DNA from 3 places in the Cupriavidus sp. KB_39 genome. Region 2 is predicted to be linked to each of the others. Evidence: predicted binding sites of a transcription regulator. Region 2 holds the regulator's gene; each other region holds the start of a gene.

Region 1 (5,539 bases), on a different contig from region 2:
ACGGCGGCGCGGCCCTGTTGCTGATGCTGTTGCTCCGTCTCCACTACAATATCGGCCTCGCGACCCTCGCGACACGTTATGCCGGCGCCGCTGCTCAATCCGCCTCAGCCGCGCGCGCCACATGAAGGACAAGATGCCCCCCGTGGTCTCCGCTACCCAACCTCATTCCTCCGTGGGCCGAATTCGGCACCTGGCTCGCCAATATGCCGCGCTGACCAAGCCGCGCGTCACGCAACTGGCCGTGTTCTGTGCCGTCATCGGCATGTTCCTGTCGACGCCCGGCATGGTGCCCTGGTCGGTGCTGCTCGGCGGTGCCGCTGGCATCTGGCTGCTGGCCGGTGCCGCGTTCGCCATCAACTGCCTGGTCGAGCAGAAAGTCGACGCGCTGATGCGCCGCACCGCGTGGCGGCCTTCCGCCACCGGTGAGATCTCCAGCGCGCAGACGCTGGTGTTCTCGGCCATCCTCGGCGGCGCCGGCATGTGGCTGCTGCACGTGTTCGCCAATGACCTGACGATGTGGCTGACCTTCGCCACCTTCCTCGGCTACGCCGTGGTCTACACGATCCTGCTCAAGCCGGCCACGCCGCAGAACATCGTCATCGGCGGGCTGTCGGGCGCCATGCCGCCTGCGCTGGGCTGGGCCGCCGTGGCCGGCACGGTGCCGGCCGAGGCGTGGTTCCTGGTGCTGATCATCTTCACCTGGACCCCGCCGCACTTCTGGGCGCTGGCCCTGTATCGCCGCGCCGACTACGCCAAGTCCGGCCTGCCGATGCTGCCGATCACCCATGGCGAAAAGTACACGCTGCTCCACATTTTGCTGTACACCCTGGTGATGATCGCCGCCACGCTGCTGCCGTTCGTCTACGGCATGAGCGGCTATATCTACCTCGCCGCCGCGCTGGGCCTGGGGCTGGTGTTCCTCGGCTACGCCTGGAAGCTGTTCCGCAACTACTCGGACGCGCTAGCGCAACGCACCTTCCGCTATTCGATCCTGTACCTCTCGCTGCTGTTCGCGGCGTTGCTGGTGGATCACTACTTCAAGTTCGTGCCGCAGGTCTGATGGCCCGCCTGCGGCATCTTGCCGCGCCCGGAGGCCAGCGCCGATGTGATCGGCGATACTTCCGGGCACCTCTCCCGACCACCGCGTATCCCGATGACTCTCCCCGGCTCTCCGTCCCTCCTTGCCCAGTTCCGCCGCCTCTGCCTGCTGGCACTCTGCACGGCTCTGCTGGCCGCCTGCGGGCAGCCCAAGCCCTCGTTCAAGAACGTGGATATCTCGGGCGCCACCGAGTTCGGCAAGGACTTCTCGCTGCTGGATCCGAGCGGCAAGACCCGCACGCTGGCTGACTTCAAGGGCAAGGCCGTGGTGATGTTCTTCGGCTACACGCACTGCCCGGACGTCTGCCCGACCACGATGGCCGAGCTGAAGGCGGTGATGGACAAGCTCGGCCCGGACGCCGACAAGGTCCAGGTGCTGTTCGTGACCGTGGACCCGGAACGCGACACGGGCGCGCTGCTCGGCCAGTACGTGCCCGCCTTCGACGCCCGCTTCCTGGGCCTGCGCCCGGCCGACGAGGCGGCGCTGAAGAAGGTGACCAAGGACTTCAAGGTCTTCTACGCCAAGGTGCCGGGCACCTCGCCGAACAACTACACCGTGGATCACTCGGCCGGCAGCTATGTGTTCGATACCAACGGCCAGCTGCGCCTGTTCCTGCGCCACGGCCAGGGGCCGGACCCGATCGCGCATGATTTGAAGCAGCTGCTGTCGTAAGGCGAAGGCAAGACAAAAAAAGGGCCGGTCGCAAGACCGGCCCTTCTGCATTGCGGGGAGCGGAGGATCAGGCGAAAGCCGCCAGCGCACCCTTCATCTTCTTCATCGCGGCCGCCTCGATCTGGCGGATGCGCTCGGCGGAGACGCCAAACTCGTCGGCCAGCTCATGCAGCGTGGCGCCGCCCGAGCCGTCGTCGTTCACGTCCAGCCAGCGTGCCTCGATAATGCGGCGGCTGCGGGCATCCAGACGCTCCAGCGCCTCGACCAGCCCTTCGACCTGCATGCGGTCCTGGCGCTTGGCCTCGAGCACGCGGGTCGGCTCGTTGTGGTTGTCCGCCAGATACGCGATGGGGGCGAATTCCTCCTCGCCGTCGTCGATCTGGCCTTCCAGCGCTAGGTCGCCGCCCGAYAGGCGGGTCTCCATCTCCATCACTTCTTCGGGCTTCACGTTCAGTTCGCGCGCCACGGCTTCCACCTGCTCGGGCGTGAACGTGTGTGCGCCGGTCTTGTGGCTGCGCAGGTTGAAGAACAGCTTGCGCTGGGCCTTGGTGGTCGCCACCTTGACCATGCGCCAGTTCTTCAGCACGTATTCGTGGATTTCGGCCTTGATCCAGTGCATCGCGTACGACACCAGACGCACGCCCTGATCCGGGTCGAAGCGCTTCACGGCCTTCATCAGCCCGATGTTGCCTTCCTGGATCAGATCCGCATGCGGCAGGCCGTAGCCCAGGTACTGGCGGGCGATGGACACCACCAGACGCAGGTGGGACATCACCAGCCGGCGGGCGGCATCGACGGATTCATGGTCGCGCAGGTCGCGCGCGAGGCGCTGCTCTTCCTCGGCGGTCAGCAGCGGAATCCGGTGGATAGCCTGGATGTAGCTATCCAGATTGCCCACTGCGGCCGGGAAGGCGAGCGCGAGGCTGCCAGCGGCGGCATTCTTGGGGGCCATCGGCAGACGGCCAGAAATCTTGGTTGGGTCGGCAGACAGAACTGCGGTCACGCTTATTGCTCCTTTCGCATCCGGCGGTAGGTTGCCGGCGTGCCTCGATTCCAGAATCGGAAGAGTCACTGCACTGCAACGCATATTAGCACTCAGGTTCGGCGAGTGCTAAGTTAGAGCTTCTATAGGGTTGATAGTTCCGGACAATGAATGTCGTTGTTGGGATAGTCTAATGGGCCTCGGTGCGGCGTCCGCGCCTTGTCTGGCAAGGGCTGGCGGGCCGCCAGCGTCGCGTACCATGATTAGAGGGAACTCGCCCCGATCGGTTTCATCGTGATTTCGGGATGCTGTATTGCGCATTTCGCTACACTGGCGGCCAGCTTTCCGCTGTTTTCCCGTTGTTATCCCATTGCCAGGAGTCCTGTCATGTCTGCCATCGAACACTTGCTCAAGCCCCATGTGCGGGACATCGGCGAGTTCACGGTCCGCCGCCTGCTGCCCGCCGCCGCCACGCAGACCGTGGGCCCCTTCATCTTCTTCGATCACCTCGGTCCTGTGTCGATGCCGCCGGGTAATGGCATGGATGTGCGGCCCCATCCACATATCGGCCTCGCGACCGTGACGTATCTGTTCGAAGGCGAGATCAYGCACCGTGACAGCCTCGGCAGCGAGCAGGTGATTCGCCCTGGCGACGTGAACTGGATGACCGCCGGCACCGGCATCACGCACTCGGAGCGTTCGCCAGACGCCGCGCGCCAGGCCGGTCCGCTGCTGCATGGCATCCAGACCTGGGTGGCGCTGCCGAAGGCGCATGAGAAGGATCCGCCGTCGTTCCACCACCACCCGGGCGCCACGTTGCCCAAGCTGGAGCTTCCCGGCGTGCGGATGATCGTGATTGCCGGCGACGCCTTCGGCGCGGAATCCCCGGTCCGCGTGTACAGCCGCACGCTTTACGTGGCCATCGACATGGAAGCCGGCGCGACGCTGGTGATTCCGCCCGAGCACGTGCAGCGCGGGCTCTATCCGGTGGAAGGCGATGTGACGATCGATGGCGAGGCGCTGGCGGGGGAACACCTCGCCGTGCTGGTGCCGGGCGAGCCGGCCACGCTGACCGCGACCACCGCCGCGCGCGTGATGCTGCTGGGCGGCGATCCGACCGACGGCCATCGCTTCATCTACTGGAACTTCGTGGCGAGCACCAAGGAAGACATCGACGACGCCGCGCGCCGCTGGGAGARCGACGAGTTCCCGCATGTGCCGGGCGAGACCGAGCGGATTCCGCTGCCTCCGCGCCGGCCTTAATCGGCCCTCTAATCGTCCGTAATCGTCCGTAATCGTCAGACCGGGCTYGYCCAGGCCACGCGCGTGGCCTGCTTCAGGCAGTCCTGGATGGTCGCTACCTGCGTGGCGATGGGCGCCGGCACCGGCGCGTCGCCATCGAGCACCTTGCGAATCCAGGCGGCGGTCAGGCCGACGTCGGTGCCCGGCGGCAGTTCGGGCACGTCGCCAATCGACCCGCCTACCGGATCGACCAGCGTCCGCTGATGGCCGTCGTGCAGCCAGTCGATGCGGCCGCTGCGGCGGGCATCCGCCACCACTTCCCCTTCGGTACCACGCGCCAGCAGCACGTTGGCGGGCTCGTGGGAGAAGTAATCGGTCAGCGTCTCGCGGTATTCCGGATGGGTGTAGCTATAGAGCCGCAGCGCCTCGGCCGGCGTGTGGCTGCCCACCGGYTGCAGCATCTTGACGATGGTGTGCGAGGAATTGCGCAGGCCGATGATYGGACGCTTGTCCAGCAGGCGCGAAAGCGCTGGAGACAGCACATCGATCGGCAGTACGGCCAGCGGATTGGCGGCGTCGCGCAACTGGTCCTGCGCGGCCTGCGTGGTGGCGCAGAGCGGCACGCCGAGCGCCTCGAACAGCTGCATGCTCGTCACCCGGCCGTTGAACTCGCGCGAGCCGTGCACCAGCGTCGGCACGCCTTCGCGCGCCAGCAGCAGCGCCAGCAGCGGCACCAGATTCGGCTGCTTGCGCGCGCCGTTGTAGCTGGGGATGACGACCACGGGCTTGTCCGGCGGCGGCGCCAGCGCGGCGCAGTGTCCGTGGGCGGCCTCGAGCATGCCGGCCAGCTCGTGCGGCGCCTCGCCCTTGATCCGGTAGGCCATCAGCACGGCGCCCAGTTCGATGTCGGAGACGCGGCCGGCCAGCATCGCATCGAACAGCACCTGGGCGTCCTCGCGGGGCAGCGCCCGGGCGCCATTGACCCCGCGGCCAATCTCCTTGATGTACTTGCTGGCYGAAAACGGCGGAAGGGTCGGGGCGGCAGATGTCATGGCGGGAGGGGATATGTGGATCGTTCTGCCGTTCATGATAGCGGAGCAGGGCGGCTTCGCCCACGCCCGCCATCCCACGCATCCCCGCCGGGGTCAGGCTGCCTCGCGCAGCGCCGGGTTGCGCTGTTTGCGGTAGAGGAAGTCCAGCACGGCGGTGCGGCAGGCGTGGTAGCCCTTGTCGTCGGCCAGCGCCACGCGGTCGCGCGGGCGGGGGAGGTCCACCTTCAGGATCTCGCCCACCGTGGCCGCCGGACCGTTCGTCATCATGACGATGCGGTCCGCCAGCAGCACCGCTTCGTCCACATCGTGCGTGACCATGACCACGGTGCTTTGGGTGCGGGCGACGATCTTGATGAGTTCGTCCTGCAGGTGGGCGCGGGTCAGCGCATCCAGCGCGCCGAACGGCTCATCCATCAGCAGCACCTTCGGCGACATGGCCAGCGCCCGGGCGATGCCCACGCGCTGCTTCATCCCGCCCGAAATCTCGTGCGG
Region 2 (5,823 bases):
GCGCGGGGTGGTGCTGGCCTGGTTGGCCGCAGGACTCGCGGCCAGTTCCGCAGCGCGTGCCCCTTGCGCCAGCATCTCCTGCGCGTGTTGCGTCGTCGTGGCGGTGACCGTGGCCCCGCCCAGCATGCGCGCGGTCTCGTTGACACGGCCCTCGGTGTCGAGCACGCGGATCCTGGACCGCGTGACGGCGGCCCGGGCCTTCGTGGCGTCGGCCGTCTCCTTGCTGACCAGCAGGTGCGTGCCAGCCTGCGCCGCCACCTGCGGCAGGTGGGTCACGCAGAGCACCTGCCGCGCGCGGCCCAGTTCCTGCAGGCGCCGGCCCACCACCTCGGCCACGGCGCCGCCGATGCCGGTATCCACCTCGTCGAAGATCAGCGTGGGCGTGGGCGCGGCTTCGCTCGTGATGACGGAGATGGCGAGGCTGATCCGCGCCAGTTCGCCGCCGGACGCCACCTTGGCCAGCGGGCGGGCCGTCACGCCGGCATGGCCGGCGACGAGGAATTCCACCTGCTCCAGCCCGTGGCTCTGGCCTTCGGCCTCGTCGAGCGGGTTCAGCGCCACCACGAAGGTGCCGCCGGCCATCGACAAGCCCTGCATGGCGTCCGTGACCGCGCCGGACAACGCCTTGGCAGCGGTCTTGCGTGCGGCGGACAGGTGCCGCGCCAGCGTCAGGTAGGCGGCGCGCGCGGCGGCCTCGCGGGCCAGCACCTTGTTGAGGTCTTGCGCGGACTGCAGGTCGTCGAGTTGCTGGCGGCGGGCCAGTAGTTCGTCCGGCAGTTGCTCCGGCGGCAGGCGATACTTGCGCGCCGCCGTGTGCAGTGCCTGCATGCGCGCTTCCACGGCCTGCAGGCGTTCCGGATCGAGTTCGAGCCGGTCGACGTAGCGCGTCAGCGAATGCGCGGCTTCCTCGACCTGCACCTGCGCCGGTTCCAGCGCGGCGAGCACGTCGCGTAGCGCGGGATCGACATCGGCCAGTTGCTGGATGCGGTGCACCACGCTGTTGAGCACGGACAGCACGGCGCCATCGGCCTCGGACAACGCGTCCAGCGCGGCGCGGCTGCCGTCGATCAGGCCGGCCGCGTGCGAGAGGCGGTTGTATTCGCCCTGGATCTCTTCCCACTCGCCCGCCTGCGGCGCCAGCTTGTCGAGTTCGCCAACCTGCCATTCCAGGCGCTCGCGTTCGAGCTGCATTTCGCGCGATTGCGACTCCACGGCTTCGCGCTGGCGCACGCAGGCGCGCCAGGCCCGCCACGCCTCCGCCACCGCGCCGGCCTGTTCGGTCAGGCCTGCGTGGGCGTCGAACAGGTGGCGCTGGGCGTCCGGGCGGAGCAGTAGCTGATGGGCGTGCTGGCCGTGGATGTCGACAAGCTGGTCGCCCACCTCGCGCAACTGGGTCAGCGTGGCCGCCGTGCCGTTGATGAACGCCTTGCTGCGCCCGCCCGCATCGACGGTGCGGCGCAGCAGCACGGTGCCTTCGCCGTCGAGGCCGGTTTCGTCGCCGGACAGTTCGCGCTCGGCCAGCCAGGCGTCCAGCGCCGCGTGCGTGCCGAAGGTGGCGCTGATGCTTGCGCGGGTGCTGCCTTCGCGCACCACGCCGGCGTCGGCGCGTTCGCCGAGCACCAGGGCCAGTGCATCGATCAGGATGGACTTGCCGGCGCCGGTCTCGCCGGTGAAGACGGTGAAGCCGGTGGTGAAGTCGAGGTCGAGCGTATCGACGATGACGAAATCGCGGATGGACAGGCTGCGGAGCATCGTGGCCTTGGGGGGAGTGGGGGCCGGCTCAGAGCCGGTTGTCCTCGGTCGGGTATTCGTGCCAGTGCAGCTTCTTGCGCAGCGTGGCGTAGTAGTTGTAGCCCACCGGATGCAACAGGGTCACGGTCTTGCTGGAGCGGCGCACGACGATCCGGTCGCCCTGCAGCAGCGAGGTCAGAGACTGCATGTCGAAATTGGCGCTCGCGTCGCGCGCGGTGGCCACCTCGATCGTCACTTCGGCGTCGTGCGGCAGCACGATCGGGCGATTGGACAGCGCGTGCGGAGCAATTGGCACCAGTACCAGCCCAGACAGCGTAGGATGCAGGATCGGTCCGCCGGCGGCCAGCGCGTAGGCGGTGGAACCGGTGGGCGTGGAGACGATCAGGCCGTCCGAACGCTGGTTGTACATGAAATAGCCGTCCACCGAGACGGCCAGCTCGACCATGCCGGAAATGCCCGAGCGGTTGACCACCACGTCGTTGAACGCCAGCGCGGAGAAGATCACGCCGTCGTCACGGATCACGCGGGATTCCAGCAGCATGCGGGTCTCGGCCTCGTAGCGGCCGGCCAGCATCTCGGGCAGGGCGCGCGTCACGTCTTCGAGCGGGATGTCGGTCATGAAGCCCAGCCGGCCATGGTTCACGCCGATCAGCGGCACATTGAGCCCGGCCAGCTGGCGGGCCAGGCCCAGCAGCGTGCCGTCGCCGCCGAGCACCACGGCCACGTCGGCCTCGCGCCCGATCTCGTCGGCCGAGAAGACGGGGTAGCCGGAGAGGCCGGTCGCCTGCGCGGTTTCGCGCTCGAACACCACGTCCTGGCCGTTGCGCGAGATGACGGCGGCCAGTTCCTCGAGCGGGCCCTCGATGCCGGCGGTCGCGTACCGGCCGACCAGGGCAACGGTCTGGAACGCGGCGCGGGGCGCGGCGGCGGGGGCGATGGCTGGGTTCTGGGGGGCAGACATGCCGGGATTAGACCATACCGCCGTGACCATTGTCAGTAGGCGGGCACGCACCGGTGCGAAGCCCGCCCGAACCGGGGAAAGTTGTTTAAAATCGGGGCACTATGGACGAACGTTCGAAAACGCTTCTCAAGACCCTGATCGAGCGCTACATCGCCGAAGGCCAGCCCGTGGGCTCGCGCACCCTGTCCAAGTACTCGGGTCTCGATCTCTCGCCGGCGACCATCCGCAATGTGATGTCCGACCTCGAGGAAATGGGGTTCATCGCCAGCCCGCATACGTCGGCCGGCCGGATTCCCACGCCGCGCGGATACCGGCTGTTCGTCGATTCGATGCTCACGGCGCGCCCGCTGGAGGGTGGCACCATCGAGATGACCGCCGAACTGGCCGCGCTGACCGGCCAGATCCAGGGCCAGCTGGGCGGACAACAGCTGGGGCCGCAGCGGATGATCACGGCCGCCGCGCATACGCTGTCGAACCTCTCCCGCTTTGCCGGCGTGATCATGACGCCGCGCCGGGGCCAGTCGTTCCGCCAGGTGGAGTTCATGCGCCTGTCGGAGAAGCGCATCCTGCTGATCATCGTCAGCCCCGAGGGCGACGTCCAGAACCGCATCATCCAGACCGAACTGCCGTACACCCCCGCCCAGCTGATCGAGGCGGCCAATTTCTTCAATTCCCACTACGCCGGCATGAGTTTCGATGCCGTGCGCAGCCATCTGCGCGTGGAATTGCAGGACATCCGCCGCGATATGTCAGCGCTGATGCAGGCCGCCGTGGAGGCGGGCAGCAGCGCCATGGCCGAGGATGACGACCAGGTGTTCATCTCCGGCGAGCGCAAGCTGCTCGAGGTGGAAGACCTGTCGTCCAGCATGGACAAGCTGCGCCGGCTGTTCGATGTCTTCGAACACAAGACCAACCTGCTGCAGCTGCTCGATGTCTCGAGCCACGCGCAGGGCGTGCAGATCTTCATCGGCGGCGAAAGCCAGCTCGTGCCGCTCGAAGACATGGCCGTCATTACCGCGCCCTATGGTGTCGATGGGCAGATCGTCGGCACGCTCGGCGTGATCGGCCCGACGCGGATGGCCTATGAACGGGTCATCCCGATCGTCGACATCACCGCGCGGCTGCTCTCGAGCGCGCTCTCCCAGAACTGATGGCAGCTTGCGGGCACGCCACGTGACAGCGCGTGCGTGGCGCCCGCCATTTCCGGAAACCCTATGACGTTCTCGGCAGAACCGGCTTACCAGCATGGCCAGGCGCCCCGCACGGCCATCCTGCTTATCAACCTGGGCACGCCGGATTCGCCCACGCCCAAGGCGGTGGGGCAGTATTTGAAGGCGTTCCTGTCCGACCCCCGTGTGGTCGAGATCCCGCGTCTGGCCTGGCTGCCGATCCTGCACGGGCTGATCCTGCCGTTCCGCTCGCGCGCTTCGGCCATGAAGTACGAATCGATCTGGCTGCGCGAGGCGCACATGACCGGCTCGCCGCTGCTGGTGCACACCGAGCGTCAGGCCCACGCGCTCCAGCAGCACATGCACCGGCTCGGCCACGACGTGACCGTGGCCTGCGCCATGCGCTACGGCAATCCGTCGATTGCTTCGGTTATGGAGGCCCTGCGCCGGCAGGGTACGGAACAAGTGCTGTTATTGCCACTTTATCCGCAGTATTCCGGGACGACCACGGCCACCGCGTTCGACGAGGTCTTTCGCGTGCTCGCCGGCTGGCGAAATCAGCCGGAATTGAGACTGATAAAGCACTTTCACGATCATCCGGCCTATATTTCGGCCCTGCAGCAGCAGGTGAGCGGTTATTGGGCGCAGCACGGCATGCCGGACTTTGCCCGGGGCGACAAGCTGATCCTGTCCTTCCACGGCCTGCCGCGCCGATTGTTGGATCTGGGCGACCCCTACCATTGCGAATGCCTGAAGACCGGGCGGATGCTGGGCGAGGCGCTCGGCCTGCAAGCGGGTCAGTATCAAGTGACGTTTCAGTCGCGTTTCGGCAAGGCGGAATGGCTCCAGCCCTATACCGCGCCGACGCTGACCGAACTCGGCAAGGTCGGCACGCATCGCGTGGACGTGTTCTGCCCCGGCTTCCCGGCCGATTGCATCGAGACGCTCGAGGAAATCGCCATGGAAGGGCAGTCCGAATTCCGCGTGGCGGGCGGCCAGGAATTCCATTTCATTCCCTGCCTGAATGATGCGGACTACTGGATTGCCGGGCTGGCCGAGATCGCGCTGCAGCATCTGCAAGGTTGGCCATTGCGCCAGCCGCATCCGCACGAGTTGGAAGCGCGGCGCTCGCGGGCGCAGACCCGCGGTGCCGCGGCGTAAGGAATCAAAGAGTTAGACGATGGATGTGGACTTCGAGGCGGGTGCCCGGCAACGCATCGACAAATGGCTGTGGTGCGCCCGGTTCTTCAAGACGCGCTCGCTGGCGGCCGAGGCCGTGGAGCGGGGCCGGGTGGAGGTCAACGGCCAGCCGGTCAAGAATTCACGCGAAGTGAAGCCCGGCGACGCCGTGATGATCGACGCGCACCAGCAGCGTTGGGAGATCGAGGTGAAGGGCGTGGCCGCCTCGCGCGGGTCGGCGCCCGTGGCGCAGACGCTGTATGCAGAAACGCCGGCAAGCCAGGCCCGGCGTCAGGAAGAGGCGGAACGGCGGCGCATGCAGCCTGAGCCGACGGCGCAGCTACAGGGCCGCCCGACCAAGCGCGACCGGCGCCGGATCGACGATTTCAGAAATTAGGGATTCAGCGGTTGTACGGGAAGTACGGAACGATGTAGTGCTTGAACACCGCCTTGCCGCTGCCATACTCGGTTTCACGCGGCGTGAACGCGCCGGAGGCGCAGATGAAGAGTGTCATCACCGACAGCGCGGCGAGTAGGCACACGGTAACAACAGGCAGCTTGTGCATGGCGAACCTTCCGAAGGATGCACCAAAATGATTCACAGCGTGCTCCCGTTATTTTTGTCATTTTTCATTGATAGATCTTAGTCATTGCGTTGCAGCAAAGCAATGAACACCAGATTGCATCAATCACGGCTTTGTAACCGCGTATTTCGGCGTCTCGCCCCCTTCACACTTGAAAAAACGGGGAGTGGCGCCAACT
Region 3 (5,224 bases), on a different contig from region 2:
CGGCGCCCAACGTGGCGCTGCTCAACGGCGCCGTGGCCGAGTACGCCGATGGCGACGGCCGCCCGGTGCGCGTGATCGGCACCACCTGGTGGACCGACTACTGCCTCTACGGCACCGACCGCATCGACGACGCCATGCAGGCCTGCGCCCGCGTGGTGGTGGACTACCGGCTGATCGAAACCACCGACGAGGCCGGCCAGCATCGCCCCTACACCCCCGCCGACGCCCTGGCCCGCCACCGCGCCGCCACCGCCTGGCTGACGGACACCCTGGCCGAACCCTTCGACGGCAAGACCGTGGTCGTCACCCACCACGGCCCCGACCTCGGCAGCCTGGACCCCCGCTACGCCCACGACATCGTCTCCGCCGGCTTCCTCTCCCGCCGCCCCGACCTCGTGGCCCAAGCCGACCTCTGGATCCACGGCCACACCCACACCAGCTTCGACTACTGGATCGACCAGTCCCGCGTAGTCTGCAACCCGCGCGGGTATATATCGAGACGAACGGGCAACCCGGAGAACCCGGTGTTTGATTGGGGGCGGGTGGTGGAGATCTAGACCCCCGCCCCCTCCGCCCCCAAACAAAAACCCCCGCGAGCTTGCGCCCGCGGGGGTTTTTGTCAGACGTCGACGAGACCCGAAGGCCTCGTCTGGTCCGGCGTGATTTACATCATGCCGTCCATGCCGCCCATGCCGCCCATGCCGCCCGGCATGGCCGGAGCCGACTCTTCCTTCGGCGATTCAGCCACGGCGCAGTCCGTGGTCAGCATCAGCGAAGCAACCGAAGCGGCGTTTTGCAGCGCGGTGCGGGTCACCTTGGTCGGGTCCAGCACGCCCATTTGCACCAGGTCGCCGTACTCGCCCGAGGCAGCGTTGTAACCGTAGTTACCGTTGCCTTCGATCACCTTGGCCACCACGACCGAAGCCTCTTCACCAGCGTTCAGCACGATCTGGCGCAGCGGTTCTTCCATGGCGCGCAGCACGATCTTGATACCGGCGTTCTGGTCGGCGTTCTCGCCTTGCAGACCCGAGATCGCAGCGCGGGCGCGCAGCAGGGCCACACCACCGCCGGGGACGATGCCTTCTTCCACGGCAGCGCGGGTGGCGTGCAGCGCGTCTTCCACGCGTGCCTTCTTTTCCTTCATTTCGACTTCGGTGGCAGCGCCAACCTTGATCACGGCAACACCGCCGGCCAGCTTGGCCACGCGCTCTTGCAGCTTTTCACGGTCGTAGTCCGAAGTGGCTTCTTCGATCTGGGCGCGGATCTGCTTCACACGGCCTTCGATGGCCGAGCCGTCGCCGGCGCCGTCGATGATGATCGTGTTTTCCTTGCCGATCTCGATGCGCTTGGCTTGGCCCAGGTCGTTCAGGGTCGCCTTTTCCAGCGTCAGGCCGATTTCCTCGGCGATCACGGTACCGCCGGTCAGGATGGCGATGTCTTCCAGCATGGCCTTGCGGCGGTCGCCGAAGCCCGGGGCCTTCACGGCAGCGGTCTTCAGGATGCCACGGATGTTGTTCACCACCAGCGTTGCCAGGGCTTCGCCCTCGACGTCTTCGGCGATGATCAGCAGCGGACGGCCAGCCTTGGCCACTTGCTCCAGCACCGGCAGCAGGTCACGGATGTTCGACACCTTCTTGTCGAACAGCAGGACGAACGGGCTGTCCAGGGCAACAACCTGCTTTTCCGGGTTGTTGATGAAGTACGGCGACAGGTAGCCGCGGTCGAACTGCATGCCTTCCACGACTTCCAGCTCGTCGGCCAGCGACTTGCCGTCTTCCACGGTGATCACGCCTTCCTTGCCAACCTTGTCCATGGCTTCGGCAATGCGCTCGCCGATCGAGGCGTCGCTGTTGGCCGAGATCGCGCCAACCTGGGCGATTTCCTTGCTGGTGGTGGTGGGCTTGGACAGCTTCTTCAGCTCTTCCACGGCAGCGCCGACAGCCTTGTCGATGCCGCGCTTCAGGTCCATCGGGTTCATGCCGGCGGCAACGAACTTCATGCCTTCGCGGACGATCGACTGGGCCAGCACGGTAGCGGTGGTGGTACCGTCACCGGCGTTGTCGCTGGTCTTGGAAGCCACTTCCTTGACCATCTGCGCGCCCATGTTCTGGAGCTTGTCCTTCAGTTCGATTTCCTTGGCCACGGACACGCCGTCCTTGGTCACGGTCGGGCCGCCGAAGCTGCGCTCCAGCACCACGTTGCGACCCTTCGGGCCCAGGGTCACCTTCACTGCGTTGGCGAGAATGTTCACGCCTTCGACCATCTTGGCACGGGCGGCGTCGCCGAACACTACGTCTTTTGCTGCCATGTTCTGTTTCTCCTGATCTGTACGAGTGACGCGTGGATTACTTGTTGACCACGGCCATGATGTCTTCTTCGCGCATGACCAGCAGTTCCTGGCCATCCACCTTCACGCCTTGGCCGGCATACTTGCCGAACAGCACGCGGTCACCCACCTTGACGTCGAGGGCAATGTTGTTGCCCTTGTCATCCTTCTTGCCGGGGCCGATGGCGAGGACTTCGCCTTGATCGGGCTTCTCGGCAGCATTGTCGGGAATCACGATGCCGGATGCGGTCTTGGTTTCATTGTCCAGACGCTTCACGATCACACGGTCGTGCAGAGGACGCAGGTTCATACGGACTCCTAGGTACAAAAAGTGAGTTTTGATTCACAAATGGCCGTCTGAAGGCGACGGCCAACGGTTTTCGGGTACCGCAAGGGCTCTGTTAGCACTCACCCCCGGGGAGTGCTAATTATAGGGACGAGGGTTGTCGTTTTCAAGACAGGCGCTGAATACGGGGTTTCCCTACACAAGGGTTTACCCTATGACTTATGATCCGCCGCAACCGTGGAGTCTATATCTTGGCGAATCCCATTCCGAAGTCGATACCGATGCCGAACGACCCGGACCTCGTGCCGGGCATGCCTTACCGCCACTACAAGGGCGGCGCCTACCGTGTGACCGGCCTGGGCCGCTTCGAGGCCGACCTGGCGCCCGTGGTGGTCTACGAGTCCATGCGCGACCGCTCGATCCTGTGGGTGCGCACGGCGGAAGTCTTCACCGAGCCGGTGCGGACCGACGCGGGCGAGATGCCCCGCTTCGCGCCGGACTGGCCGGCCGCGCTGGCCCGCCTGGACTTCCTGCCGCGCCAGACCGTGCTCCAGGCGCTGGCGCTCTATGAGGCGCCCTATCGCCGCTACCACGGCCGCACCCATGTGCTCGAGATGTTCGAGGTGGCGCACGCCCGGGGCCTCGCGCTGAACCCGGCGCAGGCGCTGGCGGTGCTGTTTCATGACGCCGTGTACGTGCCCGGCTGCGAGCACAACGAGGCCGCCTCGGCGGCGTTGATCGAAACCATGGTGGATGAGGTGGACGACGACGTGCTGCGCCAGGCCATGCAGATCGTGCTGGACACCCGCGCGCACACGCCGACGGCGCCCGACGCGGCCACGGTGCTCGATCTGGACCTGTACCGGCTGGCGGCCCCCGCCGAGGCGTTCGACGCCTATACGCAAGCCGTGTTCGAGGAGAACCGCGCGCTGCTGGCCCGGCGCACCGGGCTGGCCGGCGCGGCGCTGCACGCGGCCTTCATGGCACGCCGCGTGGGCTTCCTCACTACGCTGGCGCAGCGCGAGCGGCTGTTCCTGACGCCCGCCTTTGCCGATGCCGAGCAAGCCGCGCGCAACAACATCGCCCGGATCGCGGCCGCCCGGCCCCCGGCTTAGTCGAGTCCGCTGCTGTCGAGGTAGCCCAGCGCCTCGCGCACCTCGCGGCGCGCCTTGAGCACATAGCCGACCCGGCGGTCGCGAATGACGAGGACGAGCACCTCGGCCTGCACCATCTCGCTGAAGTGATGGGCCGCGCGATGGAGGGTGAGCCCGGCAAGCTGGGCGAGCTGGTCGGCCGGCAGGCCGTCATCGCCGGCCTCGAGCAAGGCGCGGCAGATGGCCGCGCGCGCGGGCACGGCGAGCAGCGCAAACGTCAGCGCGCTTTCCTGAGTGGCCATGTCCAACCCCGTGTCGTGATGGTTGCGTTCGTTTGTACCGTGCTGACGCGGCAAACGCAAGTCTGCGGTCCGGGTGTTGCGCTGACCCCTCATCCGGCAGGCCGTGCCGGTCACCACGCGTATCGCACGCCCACACGCACCGCGTATTGGTAGTAATCCTGCTGGCCCCATGCGCCGGACACGCTGGTCCAGCCCGACCACGACTTGTTCAGCGCCAGGTTCATGCCCACCTTGGCTTCGAAGCGGTTGCGCGGGTACATCGAACCCAGTTGCACCTGGTTGAAGGCGATGTGGCTCTCGGTGTCCGAGTACCACCAGTTGAGCGTGACATAGGGTTGCAGCTTGCGACCGTCTTCGCGCACGAACGTGCGGTGCGTTCGCACGCCCAGCCGCGTCAGGATGCCGCTCGCACTGGCGCCACGCACGCGGGTGCCGTTCGGCTCGTCGATGTCGCTCTCGTTGTAGTCGACGTAGATCAACTGCGCCTGCGGTTCGACGACCCAGCCGCCGCGCAGCGGCATGGCATAGCCGACCTCGCCAGACACCGCCAGCCCGTTCGCGCTGTACTTCACCGTGGGCAACTGGTCGCCTTCCACGCGGTTGCTGAACCAGCCGTACTGGAACCATGCGTCGGCATAGGCGCCGTGCTTCTTCTCGTCGTCCTGGTACCAGGTGCCGTAGATCCCGAGGCTCCAGCCCTCGACCTTGCCTTTCGCGTGTGCACTGTTGGCTTGCGCCTCGGCATCGCTGCTGGCGTAGCCGTAGCTGCCCATCACGCCCGCATGCAGGCGGCTCGCCACGCCGCCCGCCTGCCACGTCGCCAACTCCGCGCCGCCTTGCAGCAGGAACGAATCGGTGCTGGTCTTGAACACGCCATCCTTGCTACGCCCGCCTTCCCACTTGCCCACCATGCGCAGCCAGCCCGCACCCGGCTTGCCTTGCCCCACGAGGCCCACCCCCTCCGCATACTGCGGCTCGCCGCGYCGATCATGCAGGCTATGCACGAACATCTGGCCCGACAGGCGTTGATTGGCAAGATACGCGCCCACCTCTGGCCGATACAGCGGACGTACCGGCCTGGGCACATCGGGCACAGGGTCCGGCGCCGGGCTCGGAGCGGGGCCCGGCGCGGGGTCGGGCGGCGGCGGAGGCGGGTCCTGCTCGGAGCGCAGGTACCAGGCTTGCGGCGCGGTGCCGTCGATGCTGCCCCGGAACA

What was found. The regulator HrcA, encoded in region 2, represses chaperone genes, less so after heat shock. The targets are predictions, from matches to a motif close to TTAGCACTCNNNNNNNNNGAGTGCTAA.
Region 1: the regulator HrcA is predicted to act here: its motif matches at 2,860-2,886, upstream of rpoH (RNA polymerase sigma factor RpoH).
Region 3: the regulator HrcA is predicted to act here: its motif matches at 2,728-2,754, upstream of groES (co-chaperone GroES).

Annotation. Positions count from the first base shown of each region.
Region 1 is NZ_JBFREV010000014.1:60,736-66,274, forward strand. Features, by position in the region: gene AB4Z27_RS13145 (COX15/CtaA family protein) at 1-125, shown strand, start outside; gene cyoE (heme o synthase) at 134-1,060, shown strand; gene AB4Z27_RS13155 (SCO family protein) at 1,154-1,771, shown strand; gene rpoH (RNA polymerase sigma factor RpoH) at 1,839-2,723, opposite strand; gene AB4Z27_RS13165 (pirin family protein) at 3,141-4,016, shown strand; gene ybiB (DNA-binding protein YbiB) at 4,052-5,047, opposite strand; gene AB4Z27_RS13175 (ABC transporter ATP-binding protein) at 5,141-5,539, opposite strand, start outside.
Region 2 is NZ_JBFREV010000002.1:124,884-130,706, reverse strand. Features, by position in the region: gene recN (DNA repair protein RecN) at 1-1,752, opposite strand, end outside; gene AB4Z27_RS01915 (NAD kinase) at 1,781-2,713, opposite strand; gene hrcA (heat-inducible transcriptional repressor HrcA) at 2,815-3,864, shown strand; gene hemH (ferrochelatase) at 3,928-5,043, shown strand; gene AB4Z27_RS01900 (RNA-binding S4 domain-containing protein) at 5,063-5,458, shown strand; gene AB4Z27_RS01895 (hypothetical protein) at 5,463-5,627, opposite strand.
Region 3 is NZ_JBFREV010000012.1:43,482-48,705, reverse strand. Features, by position in the region: gene AB4Z27_RS11710 (metallophosphoesterase) at 1-557, shown strand, start outside; gene groL (chaperonin GroEL) at 665-2,308, opposite strand; gene groES (co-chaperone GroES) at 2,346-2,636, opposite strand; gene AB4Z27_RS11695 (DUF1653 domain-containing protein) at 2,894-3,727, shown strand; gene AB4Z27_RS11690 (winged helix-turn-helix domain-containing protein) at 3,724-4,008, opposite strand; gene AB4Z27_RS11685 (autotransporter family protein) at 4,119-5,224, opposite strand, start outside.